DNA from 3 places in the Robertmurraya beringensis genome. Region 1 is predicted to be linked to each of the others. Evidence: riboswitches for the same ligand, from Rfam matches in the RefSeq annotation. Region 1 holds a riboswitch; each other region holds the start of a gene.
What was found. A riboswitch is a leader RNA that binds a small molecule or an ion and turns the genes downstream of it on or off. The one in region 1 is predicted to bind cyclic di-GMP.
Positions count from the first base shown of each region.

Region 2: another riboswitch for cyclic di-GMP. It lies ahead of ACFFHF_RS13300 (EAL domain-containing protein); the one in region 1 lies ahead of ACFFHF_RS20530 (amidase).
Region 3: another riboswitch for cyclic di-GMP. It lies ahead of ACFFHF_RS09955 (hypothetical protein); the one in region 1 lies ahead of ACFFHF_RS20530 (amidase).

Region 1 is NZ_JBHLUU010000123.1:20,244-26,724, reverse strand. It holds gene ACFFHF_RS20535 (TetR/AcrR family transcriptional regulator) at 1-417, shown strand, start outside; gene ACFFHF_RS20530 (amidase) at 457-1,326, opposite strand; cyclic di-GMP riboswitch class I at 1,370-1,458, opposite strand; gene ACFFHF_RS20525 (YhfC family intramembrane metalloprotease) at 1,706-2,476, opposite strand; gene ACFFHF_RS20520 (DEAD/DEAH box helicase) at 2,598-4,034, opposite strand; gene ACFFHF_RS20515 (flavin monoamine oxidase family protein) at 4,238-5,566, shown strand; gene ACFFHF_RS20510 (GGDEF domain-containing protein) at 5,773-6,375, opposite strand; gene ACFFHF_RS20505 (hypothetical protein) at 6,375-6,481, opposite strand, start outside.
Region 2 is NZ_JBHLUU010000096.1:952-7,432, reverse strand. It holds gene ACFFHF_RS13325 (LysE family transporter) at 58-666, opposite strand; gene ACFFHF_RS13320 (hypothetical protein) at 778-906, opposite strand; gene ACFFHF_RS13315 (hypothetical protein) at 1,036-1,167, shown strand; gene ACFFHF_RS13310 (cell wall hydrolase) at 1,314-1,910, opposite strand; gene ACFFHF_RS13305 (NAD(P)-binding domain-containing protein) at 2,207-3,076, opposite strand; gene ACFFHF_RS13300 (EAL domain-containing protein) at 3,082-5,271, opposite strand; cyclic di-GMP riboswitch class I at 5,393-5,480, opposite strand; gene ACFFHF_RS13295 (STAS domain-containing protein) at 5,683-6,481, shown strand, end outside.
Region 3 is NZ_JBHLUU010000028.1:30,004-36,484, forward strand. It holds gene ACFFHF_RS09945 (hypothetical protein) at 1-1,021, opposite strand, end outside; gene ACFFHF_RS09950 (SH3 domain-containing protein) at 1,146-3,083, opposite strand; gene ACFFHF_RS09955 (hypothetical protein) at 3,089-3,664, opposite strand; cyclic di-GMP riboswitch class I at 3,732-3,818, opposite strand; gene ACFFHF_RS09960 (sigma-70 family RNA polymerase sigma factor) at 4,123-4,590, shown strand; gene ACFFHF_RS09965 (competence protein ComK) at 4,954-5,478, shown strand; gene ACFFHF_RS09970 (GGDEF domain-containing protein) at 5,744-6,481, opposite strand, start outside.

The sequences.
Region 1 (6,481 bases):
ATGTTTACAGCTATTTTCCACCATAACCTTAAGTACGAGAGAATGGCGAATAGCTTAAAGAGTAATCCTGAGCGAGTAGTCAGATATAGTGTCAATCGACTTGTGGCGTTAATGAAGAATGTCGGGGAAACCGGTGAGCAACTTCTTTCACCAGAACTGTTGGATGATTGGTCTCCAACTTGTCATAAAAAAGATAAATCTTATCAAGAAAAGCTGACTCTAGAAATTATGTCATTGAAAAAAGAAAGCATGAATATGCCCGACTCTGTGAAATATATTGAGCTACTTGATTTTATTCTAGAAGAACTTTTGCAACCTAATAATCAGAGGCAATTTGTAGTAGAAAGTGCTTTAACAACCTTAGAGGGGCACTTAGGAAAAGCAAAACTGCAACAATTACGTTCTTATATTAAGTAAGAAAGCTAGCAGGTTTCTGTACCTGCTAGCTTTCTTTCGTTATGGTTTCATGGTTTTCCAGCTTCCCACATGGTGGATAGCCATTCCCTTATACCCAGGGCTTGTTCCGTAATGTGAGGCAACGGAAGCCAGCTGTTCGTTCATGTAGGCTTCCCCTTCTTCAAAAAAGGAAATCATATCGCCTTCGTCTGTTGCCCCTGTTTCTACACCGATGACTAATGCCTTATGGTGTTTGCCAGCAAAGGCTACTTCATTTTTTACAATTTCAATGATGGCAGGAGCACTGTCACGGTAGGCCATAATTGTTACACTATTCGTTTTTGTAATAACCCACTCTGCTAGATTTCCTTTGCCATACGTATTGTTATAAGACACTTCATCAAACCAGAATGGCAGGTCGGCTTCAAGTGGCAGTTTTAAACCTGCAGCAGAGGTATTCGCTTTTGTGATTAACTCTTGAAAGCTTTTGACAGTTGCCGCTCTATTCGTATTCCAACCGCTATATAAGTAAGGCTCTACATCTAAATGAATGCCTGTAAATTTTTGCGAAGCGGTTGATCCTGCTTGATAGGTTTTCAACCAATTCATTAACGCATCTTGATTTCGATATCCTTTTGGAGCTACCCAGCTTGGTGCTCCGTCTAGAGCATATACTTTTATTCCTTTTACGGATGCCTTCGTAATAAAGCTACGATATACATTCATAGGGATATCACGGTCAATTTGTACATACACTTTGTTGATTTGCTTTTGTTCAAGAAAGCTTAAGGTTCCTGTTTCATTGCTCACAATGTCCCACGGATTCCAAAGCCATGTGGAGCGATCTACCGTAGAAGCACTCATGTTTGATCCAAAGCCTCCCATTGAAAAAAGCAACACCATAATCATAGATACAACAAGCTTTTTCATTTTACGTTCCCCCATTCTGCAAGCCGAGGCTCACAAAATGAGACCTGGCAACCTGACGACCATTCGCATGATAAGCGATTAGGCTCACGGCTTTGCGTCCTTCCCTTTCGGTAAAGTTTGCCTTTTACAGTTTTTCTTTTAGGCTCTTTTCTAAAACATTGTTGCTATATACACACTTTTCAGGAAATTAACTCTATGTTTCAACAGCTAATCAGAATAATTTCATCCTTAGAAAAGAGCTACTCTCCAAATAGACCAAAAAACCCAGCGTTATGCGGGGAAAAATCCGGCATTTGGGATTTTTCCAAAGCAACTAACTGTACGAAAACAGTCATCTTTTATTATACTTTATCAAAACCGACTTTTGCCTCAGGTATTTTTACCCAATCAGCAATTTTCTTAATCTTTTTATAATGAAGAAAGATAGAACTCCGATGAAGGCAATGTATAACTCAATGATCCATAAGCTCTTAATGTATCCAGTTTGGAAGAAGGCTAAAGGAAAATCAATCGCCGCATGAGCAATTATAGCAAGCAGTACGTATTGAAACTTCTTTTTAATGACCGCTAGTAAAACAAGTAAAGTGAAAGCGATTTGCATAAAGAGAGCAAAGAAACGCTCTGGTATTGCCCATAAGTAGTGAGAGATTCCTTGATTTAATAACGTCTCTTTAATGGTTGCTGCCTGATCACTTGGAAGACTGGCTCCTATAGATGAATCAAATGTACCTGCATTGATCATCGTTGCAAATAGAAGAAATGGTACCACCGTTGAAAGGGCAATAACTACGGCTTCAATGCCACCCCAGCCTACCCCGAAAGACAGGCCACCCCTGTAATCCTGATATTTTTTTAACAGCCAGATAAATAAGATACACCGTCCCAATTCCTCGAAAATCCCTGCAGCTAAACCGCCATATAATCCAAATAACCATGGATGGTCCGCATAGTTTGGAAAACTGGTTATGACGAGAACATGAAGAAGTTTCTCTAATACTTGAGTGATAATAACAAACCCAATGCTCCCTATTATTAACGGCTTCAGAGAAATGCCTACCTGTTTTTTTGTCATCAGAATGGCACTCACAAATAGAAGAATGGAAAATATGATAACTGCTACCATGCTCAAGATCACTGCATTGCTAATCATAGTAAATCCCCCTTGTTTTTATTATCATTATTGATAATGATAATATTAAATCATGAGTAAGATTCTGTCAATTGGTTTCGTTCTTTTTTTGTCAATTAAAAAAGCACCCCTTAGGAAGTGCTTATTTTCTGGCTATATGAACCTTTAATTGTTTCCCTTTTACCGTGGTATGTTTCATTTCGGACAACACCTGTGGCCCTTTGCCATTTAGGATTTCTACATAAGAGGCCGTGTCAAGAATCGTGATAATTCCGATATCCTGTGCAGAAATACCCTCAATTTTACAAATGGTTCCGACAAAATCCACGGGGCGCAGTTTCTTTTTCTTTCCGCCATTAAAATAGAGTTTGGTGATATCCTTATTGAGTTCTTCACTTTTTAGTTGCTTAATCTCCGGCTCTGAACCAATCTTCTCCTCAAAGGCAGATCGTAATCTCTCCACCTGCCCCGAAGCAGGTTTCTCCTTCTGTGGAATGTGAAAACCAATAAGCTGCTCTATTTCTTCTAACAGTCGTCTTTCTCTTTCTGTAACAAAAGTTGTAGCCTTGCCTTTCATTCCCGCCCGGCCGGTTCTTCCTGTACGATGCACATAGCTTTCTTTTTCGTATGGAATATCAAAGTTCACTACGAGTGAAATATTTTCGATATCAATCCCGCGGGCGGCCACATCGGTTGCGATCAGGTAGCGAAACTCTCCCCGTTTAAATTCACTCATCACATCTAGACGATCTTCCTGAATCATTCCACCATGAATTTTATCGCAATCATATCCAAGTTCTGTTAAATGATCGACAACCATATCCACACGGTCCTTTGTCCGGCAAAAAATGATACAGCTATCCGGGTTTTCGATAATCGTTACGTTTTGCAATAATTGCAGCTTTTCCTGTTCCTCCACCCAATATAAGGAATGCTCAATTAATCCAGTTGAATTGCTTGAAGGTTCAATCTCCACCTCGACAGGTCCTTGCAAATAGTTTTGGGCTAGTTTTTTTACGGTATCTGGAAGAGTGGCTGAAAAGAGCATAGTGATTCTTTTGTCTGGAACCGCCTGTATAATGGCCTCTACTTGCTCGATAAAGCCCATATTTAGCATTTCGTCCGCCTCATCAATGACAAGGAAACGAACTTGATCGAGTAGAAGGGTGCCTTTTTGAATATGATCCAGCAGTCGACCTGGTGTCCCTACAACGACATGAGTCTTTTGCTTAAGCTTCGTTTTTTGATACATAAAGGATTGCTTTCCGTATACTTCTACGGCATTGATTCGTTTTAACCGGCCGATATTTATAAAATCTTCTTTGATCTGTACAGCTAACTCTCTAGTAGGAGTAAGCACGAGAGCTTGCGGTTTATTTTCTGTCCAATCAATCATTTCACAAATCGGAATAGCAAAGGATGCTGTTTTTCCACTTCCTGTGCGTGACTTTACGATCACGTCTCGCTCCTCTATGACAAGCGGAATAACTTTTCTTTGAACTTCAGTTGGATGTTGATATTGTAGGCTCGCTAACGTACTCAATATTTCTTCACTTAAGGTGAAATCTGTAAAATCCATAAAACAGCCTCTTTTCAAAATTTCTTTACAATACTAATTTTACCGAACGTATTCTTTTTATTAAGCCAATATGTAAAGTACATTTCATTTGAACACATATTCATTAAAATGTACATGTTTCTTTAGGAACAGAGGGAAAATACATTCACGATGTCTAAATCTTTTGTTTTCAGCAGCTAAATCTTTTACGGGAGGCACTCATCGTGCTAAATCATGTAGATGTAGTAATTGTGGGAGCTGGACTATCTGGTCTTGCTGCTGGATGGGAGTTAAGGAAACATGGAAAAAGCTTTGCTATTTTAGAAGCTCAAAGCCGTGTTGGAGGTCGTGTATTAACGATTACCCATGAAGATTCGACGATTGACCTTGGTGCCCAGTGGGTTTCTCCTTTTCAACCTCGGATACAAGCATTGTTAAAATATTTCCAAATTAAAACCATCCCTTCCTATAACGAAGGAAAAACCATATTTGATTTGCATAATAAGCGAATGCTCGGTATGAATAAATTCCCTCCTCTTTCCCCTCATGGAAGGCTGGATTTATTACTTACTCAAAGGAAAATCCAGGAATTCACGAAGCTCCTAACCAAGGAAGGGGTACGGCAATCATGTATTTCGCACAAATGTGACAGTATTACGATCGACAATTGGATAGAAGGGCAAATGTTTTCTAAGTTGGGAAAATCATTCTTTAAAATTTTCTGCGGAGAGCTCGCTTCACTCGAACTTAATGAATTATCCTTTTTAGATATCCTGTGGTTCATTCAGTCTGCGGGTGGTCTTGAAAAGATCTTGACGGGGGAAGATGAGTGGATAACAAATGGTGCCCAAACCTTGCCTCGTCTCATGGCTGAGGCTATGCACGAGCAGATCTTCATGAACCAACCTGTAAGAAAGATCGTCTGGGGAGGAAATCGTGTAACCGTTCATACCGATTCTAACGTTTGGAAGAGTAGAAAAGTGATTGTTGCCTTACCTCCTACTTTTAGTGCAAGAATACAGTACGACCCTCCATTACCTGCTTTGCGCGAGCAGCTTTGTCAGCGTGTTGGACAGGGATCGATCATTAAATCCGTCATCGTATACGCCACACCTTTCTGGAGAGACCAAGGCTTATCGGGTAACTCCTACAATGATTACGGACCCATTCGAGCCACCATGGATAGTTCCACTCCTGGCCAACCACAGGGAGTTCTAACCGCATTGATAGGTGGTAAATACGCAAGAAGGATAGGTCAACTACCTCCACTAGAGAGAAAAAAGGAAATAGTAGCATGCCTTGGTCTCCTATTTGGAAACAAGGCCCTCGACCCGATTGCCCTGTATGAGAAAGATTGGTCAGAAGATCCTTGGTCAAGAGGAGGCTATGCTGCCCACTTTGCAACCGGAGTGATCACTGAATACGGGGCTGCATTAACAGAGCCGGTTGGACCTCTCCATTGGGCGGGAACAGAAACAGCAAATGAATGGCGCCTCTACATGGAAGGTGCCATCGAATCAGGAGAACGCGCCGCAAAAGAAACCCTAAAATAAAAATCGGTAAAAAAAATGGGTGTCAAAAATGGGTGTCTGTCACCCTTCGTGGACACTTTTGCTTTTTTGTCCACGGGCGGTGTCTGTCACCCTCCGTGGACACTTTTGCTTTTTTGTCCACAGGTGGTGTCTGTCACCCTCCGTGGACACTTTTGGCTATTTTGTCCGCGTGGGGTGGACAAATAGCCCCTTTTTCTATATTTTGATTAATTAATTTGACTAAGCCTCGTATCTTCAAACCCTTCAATCGATAAAAAGCCTCGACTCACTCCATTTCTTCCGTTTCTTTTGGCTTCATAGAGAGCTTTATCACAGGCAACATACATTGTTTCTAGTTCTGTCTCTATGGTCGGGATGATGGTTAGTGTACCCATACTTATCGTGTATGAAAGCTCCCCTTCTGTCAGAGACTGCTTCTCTATCCCATTACAAATTTCCCATGCTAACTTCATGGCCTCTTCCTCATTTGTTTCTGGTAGAAGAATCGCAAATTCGTCCCCACCAAAACGACTAAAATAATGGCCTTCGCTGATATACTCCCGAATCTGCCTGCTCAATTCACGCAGCACCTGATCTCCTACGTCATGTCCGTATTTATCATTAATCCGCTTAAAATAGTCAATATCAAACAAAAGAATAGAGATCGGTTTCTTATTCTTAGAACCGTCCAATAAGCACTTTTTCGCTTCTTTGAAAAATACTCTTCGATTCAACGCTCCTGTTAAATCATCATAACTGGCTAATCGAATCAGCTCTTGATCCGCTTGTTCTTTTAATATGAGAATAAATCCGGTGTTTCCAATCAGCATCACCAGATAAAGTTGGTAAACACGTTCAACAACCTGAGAATCGCAATCATTTCAAACGAAGTCCCTAAAAACAGTAGAGTGTTAGCAACTGAGATGGTGAACAAAT
Region 2 (6,481 bases), on a different contig from region 1:
AGGCAAACAAAAAAGCATGGACCTCTATCCCAATGGTTTTAGACCTTTTTTTGAAACTCATAGGGTAACACCAATATAAATAGCTGTCCCCCACATGACAATTGCTGAGATTTTATTTAAGATCAATAAGAAGCGACCAGATTGATCAAGCCTACCCGACATTCTTCCGACAATTCCTAAGCCAAGGAACCACAGCCATGAGACCAGTATGCAAGTAATAGCAAATGCTAGTTTCTCAAAACCTAAATAGGCTAAGGAGCTAGTTCCAATCACTCCAATTGTATCTAAAATGGCATGAGGGTTGAGCAACGATACCGACATAGCAAAAATAACTTGTTTTTTCGGTGAAAAAGATATTCCACTCTCCCCTTCATTCATAGCTGGTTTACTATTCCAAGTAACAAATCCCATATAAATGAGAAAGAGGATGCCTGCAAAAAGCAAAAGCATTCTTAACCAATCATAGTCAAGAACCACCACCGAGACTCCTAAGACGGCTAGGGAAATAAGTAATGTGTCACAAATAGCCGCAGTAATAATCACCGGTAATGCCCCTAAAAATCGAGCTTGTGTCGCGCCTTGGTTAAATACAAAAACATTTTGAACTCCTAAAGGCAAGATTAATCCAAATGCTAAAATAAACCCATGAATAATTGCTTCAAACATGAAAACTCCTCCTGATGCTATTTCTTATAGTTTATAAGAAATAGTTGGATGAGTCTCTACTAATTGGAAAAGTCGAATTCCCTAAAATAACGGAATTCGACTTTTCCATTTTTACTTATTTACTTTCTTCAATGCCTTCAACGCTTTTCTTTCTAACCCATTTTCAGACGAAAATTCTACATCCGCTTTAGGTAAAGCATTTTTATTATTCTTAAATTGATTGTTTTTATTTTTCGCCATCTTGTCTCACCTTCCTTATCTTTGTTTGGCAATACGGTTTTAGTTTACTTATTTTTTTCATACGTATTCTCCTTTGAATAGAAGTGTAAACTTTGTACAAAATATCTTTGTTTAAAGGGAGGTGTTACTATGCCAAATCGTAATGATAACAAGACTAGAAAGATTGAGTCTGAAAGCGCAAAACGAGGAATGTCACAAGAGGAATACGCAGCTGAGTTAACAAGTAATAAAATGAAGGCCCAACAGAAAAAACAAAAGTAACACCATAAGGCAGGAATTAGTTCCTGCCTTATTTATTTGAACACAATACGTTATCTTTTACATAATACAGCGAATGATGAGATCAAATGGCTATTTATGGGTAGAAATGTTATGTATGCAAGAGGGACATTCCCTCTTGCTATTATTTATTTCGCAAATCTATGGTTTCCAATTGTAATCGTGGTTTCACGAGAGAACACCCAGTCGCTTGCGGCTGTTTGTGGATTGTAAAAGTATAATGAACCTTGTCCTTGCCCTTGGAACGCTAGCGCCTCGTCAACTGCACGCTTTGATTCTTCATCTGCTGCCTGGTTAATAGTTCCATTTTTAACAGGTGTAAATGCATAATAACCTTGGTCGATTTGATAAATGACTTCACTTACTGTATTAGGAAAATCTGGGTGATTCAGACGATTTAAAATCACTGTCGCAACAGCTACTTTCCCTGCGTAAGACTCCCCTTTAGCTTCCGCACTTACTAGTCTCGCTAATAAATCCTTATCAGCTGCTGACAAATTAGTTGCAGGAATCACTAGCTTTTCACCTGGATATAATAGTGATGTCGTTTTGTTATTTTGCTTCATTAAATTTAGTACAGATACACCATACTTTGACCCGATATTCCAGAACGTATCTCCTTTTTGTACTACATGTGATTGAGTTGCAGCACCTGCTGCTGATCCGAATCCAACCAATGTAAATGATAGAGTTGAGATCACTAGTAATTTTTTTACCATTTTCATAGTTTGTACCTCCAATTGCTGTTTTCTCGAACAACTAGTAGATTACCAGATGTAACATACCGTTTCATGAACCAAAATTTCCCTTCAATTAGTTAATTTTCCCAATAGCAATAGCATCAACGGTTCATAAGCTTTGAAAAGGATCAAATTTCCAGCAATGTCTCTTCATTTTTTTCTTGATTCGAGGGATATTACAGGTATATTTCTAAATGATGACAAGCTTTTTGGTCAAAATTTTGCCTAACCCCGACTCTTATTTTCCTCCACAAATTAAAAGTAGAGCCTATTGACTCTACTTAATTGATCTCCTTTAGTACCTTCATGATCGCTGACCAATCTAAATCTCCCCAGCCTTTTTCGATCGCATAACTGTAGTGAGATTGCGCGAGATTAGCAATTGGCAACAGGGTGGATACCTCATTCGCTGCATCAATCATTAGGTTCACATCCTTTAATCCTAGCTTTAGCTTAAAGCCAGCAGGATCAAACTGTTCATTTGTCATCATTTTTCCATAAGTATTATAAACTGGAGATGCAAACAGAGAATTAATAATTTCTAAAAACTGCTTTGGTTCAACTCCATGTTTCTCTACCATAACCAAGATCTCTGATAAGGACTCTAGCATGGAAACAAGTAAGAAGTTGTTTCCTAGTTTAGCCACATTTGATAAATACCCTTGTTCACCAACAATAAAAACATCTTGCCCTAACGATTGAAGGATGGGTTTTACTTTCTTCCTTGCCTCTTCTGGACCTGCAACTATAAAGCGTAAAGCAGCTGCTGCCGCTGCCTCAGGACGACCTAAAACGGTGGAAGAAATAAAATGTTGACTGGCATTTTCATGGTCAACCGTTAGTTTTTTTGCCAAGTACACACTGATGGTACTGATAGACACATGAATGCCTCCTGGTTGTAACCCCGCAAGTATTCCTTCCTCACCAAACACAACGTTCTCCAATGCTGTATCGTCAGAAAGAATAGTAAGTACGATATTCGTTTGTCTTGCTGCTTCAGCAGGAGTGTTAGCTATAATGGCTCCTTTTGTGGTTAGGTCATGGCATTTACTTTTCGTCCGATTGTATACTACTAATTCATAGCCATTTTTCAAAAGATTTTCAGCCATCGGTAAACCCATATTTCCTAAGCCGATCAATCCAACTTTCAAAGTTTTCACTCCCTTTTAAATTTATTTACTCTTTCAAATAGTTCCTCGATTTCATTTGAAGATACCGGACGACTGAAATAGTACCCTTGGCCTTCAGAACAGCCTTTTTCTAATAAAAAGTCGAGTTGTTCCTTCGTCTCAATGCCCTCTGCAATAACATCCATATGTAAATCACGCGCTAATGTAATAACCGCAGAAACGATGGCTGCTTCATTTACATCATGTGGAAGAGAGCTGATAAAAGAACGATCAATTTTGATTTTATTTGCACGAAATTGTTTTAAATACGTCATTGAAGCATATCCTGTCCCAAAATCATCAATTGACACTTTCACTCCAATTTCTTGAAGCTTGCTAACTGCATTTTGAATTAAATATTCATGCTTACTTAACACACTTTCTGTAATTTCAATCTCAATTGATTCGGATGGTAGATCATATTCTGCTAGAATATCTTCCACTAAACTGGGGATATCATTTAAAACAAATTGTCTCACAGACACATTTACTGCAACAGGTAAATGTGCTAGGTTTGTCTCCCTCCACTTCTTTACCTGTAAACATACTTCCCGGAGAACCCATTCTCCTAACGCATCAATAAATCCACTTTCCTCTGCTAATGGGATAAATGTGTCAGGACTGATGTTCCCCTTCAGTGGATGCTTCCATCTGATGAGTGCTTCTAGACCAGTAAATTTACCTGTTGCCAATTGAATTTTCGGTTGATATTGTATAAAAAATTGCTCTTGCTTGATTGCTTCACGAAGTTCTCCTTGTAACATAAATAATTCTGTACCGTGCTTCGTGAGGGAATCATTGAACATTTGGATGGATTGTCCATCCTCGCCTTTTACACTATACATCGCAACATCTGCATTTCTAATTAATATGTCCCCTGTATGACCATGAAATGGGTACATACTGATCCCAATACTAGCTGATACGTAAAACTCTCTGTCATTTATTATTATCGGTTCTTTTATTTCTTGTAATATTTTTTCTGCCACTGCTTTTGGTTGTTTCTCAATTTTCATTTTTCTTAAAAGGATGACAAATTCATCACCACCCATACGGGTGACGATCCCTTTCTTCGGGATATTTGAGTTTATCCGCCTTGCTACTTCACTTAACACCTGATCTCCTACCGCGTGTCCGAAGGTATCATTAATAGGCTTAAATCGGTCTAAATCAATAAACAAAATCGCAAACTCATCTTGTCTACTAATTAAACGATCAATAACATCCTTTAAAAATCGGATATTCGGGAGATTTGTTAATGTGTCATGAGATGCCAAGTATTGGATTTCTTTTACCTGATTATCCCTTTCAATCGCTAATCCAGTTAAATAACTAAATACTTTAAGTAATTCGATTTCATACGACTTTGGTTTTCTTACTTCAGGATGATAGATCGCAAATGTACCGAATAATTCTCCTTTTGACGACAGAATGGGAATCGACCAACAAGAATGCAATTGATAGCTCAAAGGGATCGTTTTCCAATTAGACCAAGATGGGTCAGTTTCAATATCCGAGACAATTGCTATCTCTTTCGTGAAAGCAGCATGTCCACAAGATGCATAGTTCAAACCAACTGGAAACCGGTCGATTTTCTTTAAAAATCCATCTGGAAAGCTATGTGAATATCCGTTACGTAACCAATTCTCACTCTCTTCATAAAACATTATCGAGCAAATACTGTTACTAGATAGTACCTCCACAGCATTCACAATATTTCGAAAAACATCAATTAATGGTTCACCTGACGCAATCATTTGTAAGGCTTTATACTGTTTATCACTAATGGCTTGGTATTTTTCTTGCTCCGTAATATTTCTACCTACTACGACTAAACTATCTGCATAACCGTTCTCATCATAAAGTGGAATCTTTCTAACATGAAATGTATAGTCATTCCCATCCATACGAAACGATTCTTTTAATTGAAATTCTGTTTTACTTACCCACGCTTGATTGTCTGAATGAACACAAATAGGACCATAGTTCTCAAACTTTTTGTATTTCTGTGCAAGTTGTTCATCCGTTTTTCCCTTATATGCCCCTTCCTCAATATCAAATAATTGCAGGGTCTTTTTATTTGCTTCGATCCATCTTCCATTAACATCTTTTACAATTAAGTAATCATTACTTGTATGAAACACTTTCTCCAATAAATCGAATTTTTGGTTGCTCATGACATGACCTTCTTCTCTTCTGTTATATTTCTATTGTAATGTTAAAGGTGTATGGCCAATAAATTTAAAGAAATACAGAAAAGACCTATACCAAAAGGGATATAGGTCTTCCGATTATTCCCTTGGCAACTCAGCCATCCTAGTTCCTTTTGAACCTTAGACCTGTAGCTTTGCGTCCCCACCTTTCAATGAGTTTGCCTTTTTCAATTTTATTTTATATTTTAGCAAACATATTATAGAAGATTTGTCGAAAATAGTCGATAACTATGATAAAAGTCACTGTTTTTTTTAATTAAAAAATCGTTCTTTTTCCTCATTAAATATATAATTAATATTTATTGTAAAAACATGTTTATCAAATACATTTTACGGGTATCAGTTCTTGGGGAAATGTAAAAGGGGGAACATCTTATGGAACTTACATATCAAGCTTCTTTTGACTTAAAATACTTTATTGAAGAAAATAAAGATAAATTTAAGAACTCACTTCTTCTAGAGGCTGTAAATGTAAAAGATCGGATCGATGAAATACTAAGGATCGGTAATATCAACTTAGTCTCGAATGCTCAAAAGCTGGTCATTGACATTATTGATGGTAATGAAGATGCACTGAAAGCTTTTGCCAAGCAGGAGGGAATTGTCTGGGCAACCCATTCAATTGAATTATCCTTCAAACTGGAGTGGGTTCAAGCGATAAGGCGTACACTTTGGAGATTTATTCAATCGTTTAACAATCTTTCCAACAAATATGATTTGGATGACTTCTTTCATCTCGAGCTACAAATTAATAACCGTGTCGACCAGTTTTTGAATACTTTCTTTATCAGTTATTCAAATTACAAAGATGCCCTAATTGTTGCACAAAGACAACTAGTTGAAAATCTATCAGTACCTATTATTCCAATCACTTCTTCTGTATGTATTTTGCCTTTAATTGGGACCGTAGACTCCTTCCGAACGGCCATACTTGAAGAAAAGGTTCTCACAGAAATTGGAAGACTACGAATTCAAACGTTAATTATTGATTTATCAGGAATTGGCAATATGGAACCCGACGTGATCGATCATCTCATGAAAATCATCGATGGTACTTCCATGATGGGTTGCCATTCGATTATTACTGGTTTACGTGCCGAAGTGGTTAAAAAGATGATTCATTTAGATATTTCCTCCTTCTTTATGAAGACAAAAACATTAGGAACTTTACAAC
Region 3 (6,481 bases), on a different contig from region 1:
TCCCTTTGATACTTCCATTTACCTGGATACACTCAAGAAAGTATGTTGATTCACCCATAGATTTAAAATATTTAACAGAATAATCTGCCTGTAATTTGATAATGAGCATATTCTCTTGGTTACCAATTGCTATTATCCTATCTCTTTTATAGATTAAGATACTGTTTTTCTCGAAACTGTTGAGCAACTTTTTTTGTTTTTCATTATAAATATTAAAATGAGTGTGTGTAATGATTACGGATATTTCTTTTTCTTGTTCATAGATATTTCCTACATGAATTGTTTCTATGTCTTGAAATACATCATAGAGCTTCTCGGAATTTTTATAATGAAGGAGTATATCCTTCATTCGGTCTTTGATTGGATAGAACAAATAAAACTCACTGAAAACATCACCATTATGATGGAATATCCCCTGAATTTTTAAAATTAACTTATCTATGATTTCAATCGTTCGTATCCTACTATATGGAATCGTTGTGTTCGTTCCTGTTCCATTGGTGAGAGTAATTCCCTCCACATTAATATCAATTGTAGCCTGAAAGTAAGCTGACGAAAGACCATTCGGTTGCATTAAACTACTAATAAGAGTAATAATGTTACCTGATGTTGCATTTATTCTGTTAGTAGTGGAGTTATGTTCATTTTCAAACTTAATTAAAGCTGTCTTTCCTTCTACAAACTCAAAACTACTCGATGGAACAGAGTTTGAAAACTTTATAAATTCATCTACTTCTAGCAGGAATTCAAATCTTAGACGCTGAGAATTGTTGGCATTTTTTATTCGCATTTGATTTTCTACGATATTAATATTAACTTTGTTTTTATTAATATCGTACTCAATTACTTCTTCGCTTCCGAACATTCCACCCTTATCATGAGCAAATATTCTACCCATGGACGTAACATATAGGCTATGTGGTCCTAACGTTGATATTCCGCTATAATGAAAAACACTTCCTTGTTTTAAAATTACCTTTTCATTCGTCATTAGCTTTTGTTTTACTTTTGCATTTATCATTTTAATTCTCCTTGCCAATTCAGTTAACTTAGTTTTTCGGAGTGTTACAAGAGTATAAATAGATATACAAAAGACATTATTATCCACTTAATGTACGAACTTTTGGTGACTGGCCTTTTCTATCTTAATTATTACTCAAGTTCACAATCTTACTACTAATCCACCCAACAGACCCATCTGCAGTCCTTACCTGAAACCAAATTCGTCCTTCACTATCAGCTTGTTCCTGATTCAGATACTCTAATCTATCCCCTTGCTTTAGCACTGTAAGAATACTGGATGATAGACTCGGTGTTTGACGAAGGTTCGCTTGACCTTCAATTACTACTGCGAATCGTGTGGCAGCCACATTGGTATTCGCTTGGTCAACCGCTTCATCATTCTGGAACAAACCTATTTCAGTGACCTTTTCGACTAATTGATCTTTATTCATATAGCCTGTTACCGTTAGGGCCAGGGTCAATAACACCATAACTGCTTTCATCTTATATACAACAAATGGTCTGACGATTGGTCTAATGGTTTTTAATAAAACCGAGGCAATTTGCGCTTGTATTAAAATCTTATAGAACGCATCTTTCCCATATAATGCTCTATACTGGATTTTCATTTTTCTCAAATGCCAGAATCCTGGTATAAATCCTTCTAATAATTCAGAAAGCGGATTATCAAATTTTAGAACCTCCTCAGCGTATAATGCTATCGTTGCAAAAATGACTGAGCTCTCTATTATTTTTAAGTTCGCTTCCCCTGGATACAGTCGACCTTCTTCTTCACGTTTGCCGATCTTCAGCAAGTAATCAAACACAACTGGCAGGTACTGCTTATCTACATGATGTTTTATGCATAAGTACATATACTTCATAAGAAGGTTGGTAGGTGTGACTCCGCCAATACGTTCCACATCTATGTCATGCACCATCAATGGCAACTGCCTGTATATCTCCGTTATAAATTCGAGCCCTTCCCTTTCGTTACTGTCCGCAATCTTTATGGCTTTTTGAGACAGTGCAGCAAATTTATATAGATGGGCTATGTACAAAACACTTTGATCTTCAGAAACTACAGTTCGACTCATAATTGGATGTTCATTCACATAATGGTAAAAACGATTGGAGACATCTATTGACTGATCTATAGAACGATTCTTCAGCAGCTGATCGAGTCCTTTAGTGGTCTCTTTTACCCACTCCCTCACACGTTCAGCTTCCCTCTCAGTTACACTTAACATATATGTATTTGTTTCTAAATTTACACTTTCAATCTGCAACTGAAATGGTTTCAACTGCTCATTCACCCGTAGAAAAGTGCCTCCGTATAGTGTCATTAATATATGTTTATATCGCTCTTCAAGGTCTTGTAAAAAAGACCTTAGCTGATCTGTGTAGTCGTCCCAGCTTTGAAACACTGTTTGTAGGGAATCCGATATTTTTGATTCATCGTTAGCCCCCATAATCTTCCCTGCAGCTGTCCCCAGGAACGGAACACCTACGAGTATACTAAGAGCCGTAAAGCCCCCTTTTACAAAGCCCTTCGTTTTCTTGGATTCCATGATTTCTTGGAGCAATAGGACATGCTTGGCATTTTGTTCCGTAAAGGATTCGAGCTTTGCTGTGACCTCTTTCACCTCAGAAAGAAGACCATATTTTAGGTAGCCAAATACCTGTCTATCAAACTGATATCTTTGAAATAATTCTCCATGCTCACCTTTAGATAGGTCAGTTAAAACCCTACGGAATTCTGTTTCCATTTCTTCAAATTCAACAATCGATTTGAGTTCATCTACAACTTCTCTAGGCTTCGTTAACTCAAAAAACCGCTTGATTTTTTGATTTCGCTCCTCTTTACTATCTTTGTCTGAATAAGATTCATAGAGTTCATTCAACCGATTATACCTTTTTGAAACAAGATTCCAAATGCGATTAAATTTTTCATCGGTTCGAATCTGCACTAGTGCTTCAATTTCTTCCGCGACTCCAATTGGTAAAGTTCGATACAGTTTGGTTTTTATTTCTTCAATTTGCTGTGTTGGGTTTTGAAAGTTCCTCATGGCATAGGACATGTTCTCTACAACCAATCAAAGAGATCTAAGTAATCAAGTGCATCAGCTGCATCCATGGTGGCAGCAACATCGGAGCTGTCTAATAAAGTACTAAGCGCATCCACTTTATCAAATGGTTCAAACACATTAAGTGAAGAGATATCAGGTAGAGGTGGCTGAATCGAGGTAGTAAACTCAGGATTTCCCATAATCCCTACGGAAGAACTCAAGAGAAGTTCCCCACCACCAGAATATAGGTCTACCCCTCCACTAATATTATTTTTTGTAAATCCTATTACCCCTTCCAAGCTAGTGAAAGTTTCTCCTTCGAAAATATTAGCATGTCCATTAATGACTTCACCGCCGCCTAGATCTATTTTCGTTCCATTACTTACATTTTCAGTTATGTGCGCAATAGTCTCACCATTCCCATCCATAACTATTTCTCCCCCAGCTGCGTCTGGTCTTGTTGAAGCAATGACCGTACCGTTTCCAGTAGCATAATCATGTCCGCCAAAAAAATTAGGTTTTTCATGTATTTTCTCTAAACCATTGCCAATTATCAAATCGTTTTTGTACATAACACCAATAAGCGCTTCCATAAAAACAACTCCTTTATAATAAAAATGACTATCCAAATATAAGGACAGTCAGCTACCGTTTCTATTCAGTGGTAACCCGACTATCCTAGCCCGTTGGACCTTAGATTCGCGGCTTTGCGTCCCTCTCTTTCGATGAGGTTTGCCTTTATCAATTTATTATAATTATTTACCATTTAATAGTAAGTAAATTTTTAAAAAATGTAAATAGTTTTCGATACTTTTCACCCAGGACTATAGTCTAATAACTAAAAAAATGTTGCCTCTCAATCTCACTGTTTTCAACATTTGCACCCTTTTTCAAAAGAATTATCTTTATTTTCCTCCACAAATCATACATTTCAATAGGCATTTTGCTAATCAACTCAAGATTTTGAAGTTAGAACGACGAGCTTTCCATCCTTTATTGTGGTGTTACCCGGGAATACAATTGGTAGCGCGCTTCCTGAAAGGGAAAGCTTGTGGAAAACTTTAATGAAATTGCAAAACAATATGAGCCTATGATTCACAAAATCATTCTGACACTAGGAATCTATAAAAACAGAGAAGAATTCTTTCAAACAGGATTAATTGCTCTTTGGCAGGCTTCGGAACGATATGATCAAGAACGAGGGGCCTTCCCCTCCTTTGCGTATTCCTATATAAAAGGTTATCTCCAAACGGAGATGACGAAAAGAAATAAGTATGAAGAACATTACGTAAGTGTGGATGACGATAGTTGGGAATTAATCCCTGACCTATCTTGTCAGCTACCGTTGCAATGGGAGAATCTAAATTATGAGGAGTTAACAAATAAAGAAAAGAAATGGCTGATGTATACCGTTATCTACGGCTTAACCATTAAAGAGATTGCTACAATTGAAAAGGTTTCCCAATCAGCCGTGAAGCTTTGGCGGTCCGAAGCGAGAAAGAGACTTAGGAACAGGTAACAGGTAGCTGGTCCATCTTCTCCCCTAAAGCTTTGAGATCCAGTATCCAACTACCTTCTACATCCCCACAAGCGGGACAAGCACTTGTCCTGCTTGTGACTATCATCACCATGGCAACAAGTTGGACACTCACCGAAACCAAGTAACAGCTCCCAAACCCTTCTACCGTATGGGTTAACGAACTTGTTCCCTTGATTCACAAATCTGCCTTGGAAGAAATCCTTACAATAAGTATATAAACCTAGTTCTTTTTACTTATAATGATAACCAAAGGGGTACTCATTAAGTGATAAAAGGAGGGTAAAATCGTAAGGGGGGCGTTGTGATCTGTTTTATTATTTGGAGCCGAGGAGCTGAAGTAACTTGTTGTTATTAGAATGCTATATTATTAATCAAAAAACTTTGTACATGCAGGGATTTTATGATCGAAACGGAAAGCGATGTACCCTTGTAAGAGAACTCGATAAGACTTTCACCGTTGATAGATCACCCCTTCATATCCTAGAAGATAGTATTAAATGTATTGGCTATGACCTTAAAGGCGCGATGGCTTCTGCTAAATGGATTCTAGGAGAGATCCATATGCCACCTGTCATGATCAACCCGATTCAAAGTATTTGCGTATTCTCTGACAAGTCAGCCAAGAATGAAGATACCATTTGGTTTAATCCTGTACATATCGTTCGTACCATTAGTTACAAGAAAAAAACATACATAGAATTTTCAAACGGAATCACGCTCATTCTCCATTGCTCAGTTTCTTCCTTCAATACAAAGCTTCAGAATGCCATGCAACTCAGGAATTTAACAACAGAAATGGGCAAAAACCCGATCTCTATGATTTTGGATCCGAGTAAAAGAAAACCTACGAGGAAAAACAAAAAATAAATTCAATCAAACGTTTGATTGAATTTAAAACTAATTATCCTAAAGGTCAATCATCCTTGTTTGGTTGGCCTTTCGTTGTGTTTAACCTCGTTTAAAAGCCCTTCTTTCTGCATATTCCTTACATGATGGACAACAATAGATTGTCTTCTTAGAATCCAGATATTTTGTATATTGCTTCGTCTTTCGTTTACAGAAGTAACATTTCTTTGAAAAAAACATACTTCTCTCTCTCCTTACTTAGGTGGTGATCATTTCCTGAAATGAGTCAAAGGATCTGTCCCCTTGTCCCTCTTCTCTTCATATCGTACATATTTTCGTCCGCAACTTTAATCATTTCTTCTAGATCTGAGTTGGATACTTCAGTTGTATAGGCAGTTCCTATACTAGCAGATACTTGTATCATATGAAGGTTAATGTTCATCGGATCCTCTAAAACAGATTGAATTTGTGCAGATAGGCCATCTAACTCATTTTTGTCCCTATTAGATAATAAAATCACAAACTCATCTCCATCCAACCGACAGAGGATATCCGAATTCTGCAGCTCCCTGCTTACCCTGGATACAACCTTCTCCAGTAATTGATCACCTACATCGTGACCATACGTATCATTGATATACTTAAAATCATTCATGTCAAAGAATAATAGGCCGATGGAATCCACCTTCCTGTTTTTTCGTTCAGCAAAATCTTTCTTAAGCAATATCCGATTTGCTGCCCCCGTCAAAGGATCATGATACGCAAGTTCTTGAAGCTTTTCGTTAGTCTCTCTTACATCTTGCCATAGCCGAAGAGTCATATGAATAAACGTCAATAGAAAGGCTGTAACAAATACACCAAATAAGACTAGATATACAAAATCCCCCCTAACGACATTCGGGAAAATTTGCTGGTGCAAGTAAAAGAAAGAATAGTAGTTTAAAATCATCGAAACAGTAAAAGCTAGTAACACCACACGATAGTTTTGATAGATCGCACTCAAAGGCAGTCCCAACCACATGAA